2 linked regions of the Methyloferula stellata AR4 genome follow. Each later gene encodes a partner of the first gene's protein in a complex. Links are inferred from orthologs where the notes say so. Each region holds a gene or a part of one and is shown on either strand. Other genes may lie near its edges.

The links.
Region 2: the proteins of pheT (region 1) and pheS are in contact, whole or in part, in a crystal structure (PDB 6P24), measured with the Escherichia coli proteins. The link is inferred for Methyloferula stellata AR4 from one-to-one orthologs.

Annotation. Positions count from the first base shown.
Region 1 is NZ_ARWA01000001.1:1,594,610-1,597,944, forward strand. The notes cover bases 319-3,335. They hold pheT (phenylalanine--tRNA ligase subunit beta), read right to left. Parts: upstream 3,034-3,335; coding sequence 604-3,033; downstream 319-603. Other genes in these bases: A3OQ_RS0107820 (cytidine deaminase), read left to right, coding at 3,127-3,335.
Region 2 is NZ_ARWA01000001.1:1,869,510-1,872,810, reverse strand. What follows is about bases 267-3,249. They hold pheS (phenylalanine--tRNA ligase subunit alpha), read right to left. Parts: upstream 2,308-3,249; coding sequence 1,225-2,307; downstream 267-1,224. Other genes in these bases: A3OQ_RS0109195 (DEAD/DEAH box helicase), read right to left, coding at 2,394-3,249; A3OQ_RS0109205 (hypothetical protein), read left to right, coding at 732-1,211; A3OQ_RS0109210 (intradiol ring-cleavage dioxygenase), read left to right, coding at 267-530. Outside these bases: more of A3OQ_RS0109210, read left to right, coding at 1-266; more of A3OQ_RS0109195, read right to left, coding at 3,250-3,301.

The sequences.
Region 1 (3,335 bases):
GCTTCGAAGACATGTGCTTCGACGATTGATGTCCATACTGATGTCTTGCCGCATAATGCCCTGTCGCGTGGCGTCCTGGCCGCGAGGCATGATAATGGCGGCCTCGCCCATGTGATCCATGTGGTGAAGCATGGGCCGCGTGTGCGCCATGGCCGCGTCGGGCCGCATGCGCCGCGGTCGAAGCGCCCCCGCCACCGCCGCCATTGCCTCCACCTTCCGGATCGGCCGAAACGCCATGCTTGTGCGCGACGGGGCCGAAGCTGGCGAGACATTGATTATAGGCGTCCGCTGCCTGAATCTTCTCGCAATCCGCGATCGTGCGTGGTTCGGCGGCGACCGGGAGCGCTGCAAAAATGGCAAACATCAAAGTCAGAGCGACGGGGGTACGCCCGAAACAAGGCCGCCTTTTTGTCCGGCTTGCCGGGCCGGCATTTTGAGCTGTTGAAAACGTCAGAGCGGGATGAGGAAAAGTGTGTAGCGGTTTTCCGCTTGCATCCCGCTCTAATCTATTAGAATCGATCGCGTTCGTGACTTTGGATTGATTCAATCCAAAGTCATCGTGATCTAGGGCTTCGCCGGAAAATACGTCATCTCTCACAGAGTCTATCCTCGCAGGTTGGCGCCGGTTTTCTTTTCGACTTCGGCGATGATCTTGCCCGCGGCGGCATCGATCTCGGCCTCGGTCAACGTCTTGTCGCGGGGTTGCAGCGTAACGCCGATAGCGACGGATTTCTTGCCTTCCGGAACCCCTTGCCCTTCGTAAACATCGAAGACCGTCACTTGCGTGACGAGATTGCGTTCGCCGGCCTGCGCCGCCTTGACGATATCTCCGGCCTTCACGGCTCGGTCGACGATAAAGGCGAAATCGCGTTGCAGCGGCATGAACTCCGACAGGTCAAGCTTTGGCTTCGCTTTGGTCGGCTTCAATTTCGGCGCTGGTATGTCGTCCAGCAGGATTTCGAAGCCAACCAGGGGACCTTCGACATCGATCGCGGCCAGAAGGCGGGGATTGAATTCGCCAAACCAGCCGATGATGTTTTTGGGTCCGAATTGCAGCGTAGCCGAGCGGCCCGGATGAAGCCAGTCCGGCGCGCCGGATACGACCTGCAAACCGCCCAAAGCCACGCCCAAAGAGGCAAGAAGACTCAAGGCATCGTTCTTGGCATCGAATGTATCGACATTCGATGCCGGCGCCGCCCAATGACGCCCGGCGCCTTGCGGCTTCGCCGTGCCGCGCCTGACGCCCGCCGCCGCGACGAACTGGTCCTTTTCATCCTGCCCTTTGAAGATTTGGCCGACTTCGAACAAAGCCACATCGCCGAGGCCGCGATCGGCATTGCGTTGCGCTGCCGCGACAAGACCCGGCAGCAGGCTCGGGCGCATGGCGGATAGTTCCGCCGCGATCGGATTGGCGAGTTCGACGGGAGGCGCCGCGCCAAACAGAAGGGCGCGTTCCTTGGCGACGAAGGACCATGTGACGGCCTCGACCAGGCCCTGCGATGCCAGTGCGCGCTTGGCCGCGCGGGTGCGCTTTTGCAACAAAGTCAGAACAGGCTCGGCGATCTTTTGATCGAGCCGGGGCAAAGGCACCGAAGTGATATTGTCTATGCCCGCGATCCGCACGATCTCTTCGACAAGATCGGCCTTGCCTTCGACATCCGGCCGCCAGGACGGCACTTTGACCATTACGCGGTCGCTATTGCCATCGGCAAGCGCAAGCTCGAAGCCGAGCCTTTCGAGGATCGCCGCCATGTCGGAAATCGGCAGGTCAAGGCCGGTGAGGCGCTTGACCTCGCTCCAGGGGAAATCGATGCGGTGATCGGGCTCGGGGATCTTTCCGGCGAGCGTGATCTCGGACGCCTCGCCGCCGCAAAACTGAAGCACGAGATGGGTCGCAAGTTCCTCGCCCGGCGGACAAAAAGCCGGATCGATGCCGCGCTCGAACCTATAGCGGGCGTCCGACGTGATGCCGAGCTTGCGGCCCGAACGGGCGATATTGGTCGGGTCCCACAAAGCCGATTCGATCAGGACTTCCGTCGTCGTCTCGTCGCAGCCGGAGGCCTCGCCGCCCATGATCCCGGCAATCGATTCGACGCCGCGATCGTCGGCGATGACGACCATGCTGTCGTCGAGCCTATAGGTCTTGCCGTCGAGTGCCAGAATCTCTTCGCCGTCCTTGGCGCGGCGCACGACAAGATCGCCATGCACCTTCTTCGCGTCGAAGACATGCAGCGGCCTGGCGCGATCGAAGGCGAGATAATTGGTGATATCGACGAGCGCGTTGATCGGCCGCAGACCAATTGCTTTCAGGCGCTTCTGCAGCCAGTCGGGGCTCGGCCCGTTTTTCACAGCCTTCACGAGGCGCAGCGCGAAGGCCGGCGCGAGATGCGCGTCTTCGGGTGCGAAGTCGAGCTTCACCGCGACAGGGCAGGGGAAATGCCCCGGCGTCGGCGCGATCTTATGGGTCTTCAATTTGCCGAGGCCGGCCGCAGCCAGATCGCGGGCTATGCCTTCGACGCCCATGGCGTCCGGCCGGTTCGGCGTAAGGTTGATTTCGATCATCGGATCGTCGAGGCCGATCCAAGCCGCATAGGCCTGTCCGAGCGGCGCGTCTTCGGGCAGTTCCAGAATGCCGTCGTGATCCTCGGAGAGGCCGAGTTCGGCGCCCGAACAAAGCATGCCGAGCGATTCGACGCCGCGGATCACGCCTTTGCCCAAAGTGATCTTCTTGCCCGGGATATAGGTGCCGGGGGCTGAGAAGACCGATTTTAGCCCGGTCCGCGCATTGGGCGCACCGCAGACGACTTGCACCGGCGCACCCGCGCCCGTGTCGACCATACAGACCTGCAACCGGTCGGCATTGGGATGCGGCTTTGCCCCGATCACAGTGGCGATTGTGAAATCCCGCAAAGCCTCAGCCGGATTTTCCACATGTTCGACCTCGAGCCCGACGCGCGTCAGCGTGGCTGTGATCTCATCGAGCGAGGCCTCGGTCTCAAGATGGTCCTTGAGCCATGAAAGGGTGAATTTCATCGAGATCCTATTGCGAAGCGGGGATTGTCGCTTTTGCCGCTGGTTCTAGAAGGATAGAGCAGCAAGTTCCAGAAGACCCGAAGTAGAGGACGCATGGACAAGGTTCAAGCTCTGTTCGAGGCGGCGAGCGCCGTGCGGCGCCACGCCTATGCGCCTTATTCGGGTTTTGCGGTCGGTGCGGCTCTGTTGACGCCATCAGGCGCCATATTTTCCGGTGCCAATGTCGAGAATGCGGCCTATCCGACGGGGATTTGCGCCGAGGCAGGCGCAATCTCGGCCATGATCGCGTCGGGCGAGCGCCA
Region 2 (3,301 bases), 270 kb from region 1 along the record:
CCTACCCCGGACAAGGCGACAATCACCGTATCGACACAAGCAATGATCGTTTCCTGCGCGGCTCGCAAATGACCGATGGCAGCGGATCGGCCGCTTTCGATACGATCTATCCGGGCTGGTACGACGGACGCGCGACGCACATCCATTTCAAGATCTATCTCGGAGATCGAAACGTCCTGACCGGGCAAGCTTTCTTTCCCGATGCGCTGAACGAGTTTCTCTATCTGAATGTGCTCGCCTATCAAGGCCGGGCGGGCAATAGAATGGTGGTCAACGCCAATGACATGATCGTAACGGAGCAGGATCCGCAGCGGCTCGGGTTTTGCTCCATTCGCGAGGCACGTGACCACTACGAAGCGAGCCTCATTGTCGGCGTGGATCGGGCGGCCGATTTTACAAAAGCTCCGCCCACGCCCCCGCCCCCGCCCCCGGCAGGTTCTGTGTTTGGCAGGTTGTTTGGACGACCTTCTTTGCCGAAACTCAGGAACCGCACCGCCGCGCTCGTGCCAGGCCTCATTCAAGGCCCATAATTTTCGTCATACGCGGGACCCGCGCGATCAGTTCGTCTCTCCGCGCAATCGGGCCGAACGGGAAATTTGCCCGGCGCCTGTCAGGCGTCCTGCCTCTTCAAGCAAAAGCTCAAACCTCTTAGTTTTTGACAAAGGCGCGCAAGGAAACAACGGCCGTACGGCGGAAACCTTTTCGCAGAGACCAACCCACGGCGCCGGACTATGGAGGAGATCGCAATGGGTAATCAGCCTGTGTCGTTCGATGAGAGCCGTGTCACCTGGTACAAGCTCGACTGGCTGGACCATGTCGAATTCTACGTCTACAAAATCGACGAAGCCAACCGTATCGTCGACATATTGTTCAAGTTCGCGGCCAATCAGAAAGCGGACCTGCATCAGCACCATGCCGATTACGTTACATTCGTGGTCCAAGGGGAACTGCGCTTGTACAATAAGGCTGGGGATCTGATTGAGATCAGGCCGACAGGAAGTTACGTGTCGGGTTCGGCAATGAGCGAGCCGCATACCGAAGGCGGCGGCGATCGGGACGCGATCGTCTTTTTCAGCAATCGCAACGTCCAGGACGTGCTTTATCGGTTCCTGGACGACAATTTAAATCCGATCCGGGATCTGCGTTTTGAGGATTTCAAGGCGCAATTCGAGGCGCAGGGCCAGCCCATCTGGCAAAAAACTGCGGCCTGATGCCCTGAGCGATTTAGCTGCTTAGCCCGCCGATCAGGCTCGGCATGTCGAGCGGGCGGAAGCCGTAATGCGTCAGCCAGCGCACGTCGGCCTCGAAGAAGGCGCGCAGGTCCGGCATGCCATATTTGAGCATGGCAATGCGGTCGATCCCCATGCCCCAGGCGAAGCCCTGATAGACATCGGGATCGAGCCCGCAATTTCGCAGCACGTTCGGATGCACCATGCCGCAGCCGAGAATTTCGAGCCAGTCGTCGCCCTCGCCGAAGCGAATTTCGCCGCCTTTGCGCGAGCATTGAATATCGACTTCCATCGACGGCTCGGTGAAGGGAAAGAAGCTCGGCCTGAAGCGCATCTTGACGTCGGACACTTCGAAGAAGGCCTTGCAGAATTCTTCCAGCACCCATTTCAGATGGCCGAGGTTTGCCTGCTTGTCGATGACGAGGCCTTCGACCTGATGAAACATCGGCGTATGCGTCTGGTCGGAATCGCAGCGATAGGTGCGGCCCGGGCAGATCACCCGGATCGGCGGCTTTTGCGTCAGCATGGTGCGCACCTGCACCGGACTCGTATGGGTGCGCAGCACTTTGCGTTCACCCTTGGCGTCGGGCATCAGGAAGAACGTGTCGTGCATTTCGCGCGCGGGATGATCCGGCGGGAAATTCAGCTTGGTGAAATTATAATCGTCGCTCTCGATATCCGGCCCTTCGGCAATCGAAAAACCCAAGTCGGCGAAGATCGCGGCGAGTTCGTCCATGACCTGCGTGATCGGATGAATGCGGCCGGCTTCAAGCGGCGTGACGCGCACCGGCAAAGTCACATCGACGGTCTCGGCGACAAGCCTTGCTTCGAGCGCAGCTTCCTTCAAGATAACTTTGCGCGCGGCGAGCGCTTCGGTGACCTTGTCTTTGAGGGCATTGATCGCGGCGCCTTGAGTCTTGCGTTCGTCGGGCGCCATTTTGCCCAGGGTTGCAAGCAGGGCCGAGATCGATCCCTTCTTGCCGAGCGCGGCGACGCGCACCGTCTCGAGCGCAGCCTCGTCGGCGGCAGCTTCGACGGACGCGAGCACATCGGCTTCAAGCGATGCCAATTCGGACATGGATGATCGATCTCTATTTTAGCTTGTCTGATGCGCGGTTTTTGCCACGCGCATCAGAGCTTGTCGAGTAACGCCGGTTTCAGCGCTTAGCGAGGCGACGAGCCAGGCTTTTGCCGATTGAACCGTGCCGGCTTTTGCGCCGCGGCAGCCGGACCATTGGCATGCGGAGCAGCGCCCCGGCCAGCCGGCTGGGGGCGTTTGCCCGGCGCATGCGCCCGCGGCCCAGCGGCAGCACCCGCACCGTCTCCACGGAACTCGGCGCTTTTGCCGGGTCCGCGCGGCGGCTGCCGGTTGCTGCGGCCTTTCGGATGCGGCTGCGCCGGACGCTCGGAGACCGCCGGGCGCGGCATCGGACTTCCCGGCGGAAGCCTGCGATCCGTCGTTGCGATCTTCTCGCGGATCAAGGATTCGATCGCCCGCAGAAACGGCCGTTCCTCGCCGTCGCAAAACGAGATGGCAATGCCCGACGCGCCCGCCCGCGCGGTGCGGCCGATGCGATGGACATAGGATTCAGCCACGTTCGGCAGATCGAAATTGATGACATGGGTGACGTCATCGACATCGATCCCCCGCGCCGCAATATCGGTTGCGACAAGCACCTTCACGCTGCCGTCGCGAAACCCGGCCAAAGCCCGCTCGCGCTGGCCCTGGCTCTTATTGCCATGGATCGCGCCGGCCGGGATGCCATTGGCTTCGAGATGTTCGGCGACATGATTGGCGCCGTGCTTGGTGCGGGTGAAAATCAACGTGCGGCCGGAGCCTTCTTCCCGCAAAAGCTCGACGAGAACATGCCGCTTGCGCGCCGTCTCGACGAAGATCACCTGCTGATCGATTTTCTTGACCGTCGAGGCGACAGGCGTCACGGCGACTTCGACCGGCTCGTGCAGAAGTTCGCCTGCGAGCTGGCCGATGGCGCGCGGCATGGTCGCCGAGAAGAACAGGCTTTGCCTTTTCTTCGGCAGCACCTTGGCGATGCGGCGGATCGCGTGGACGA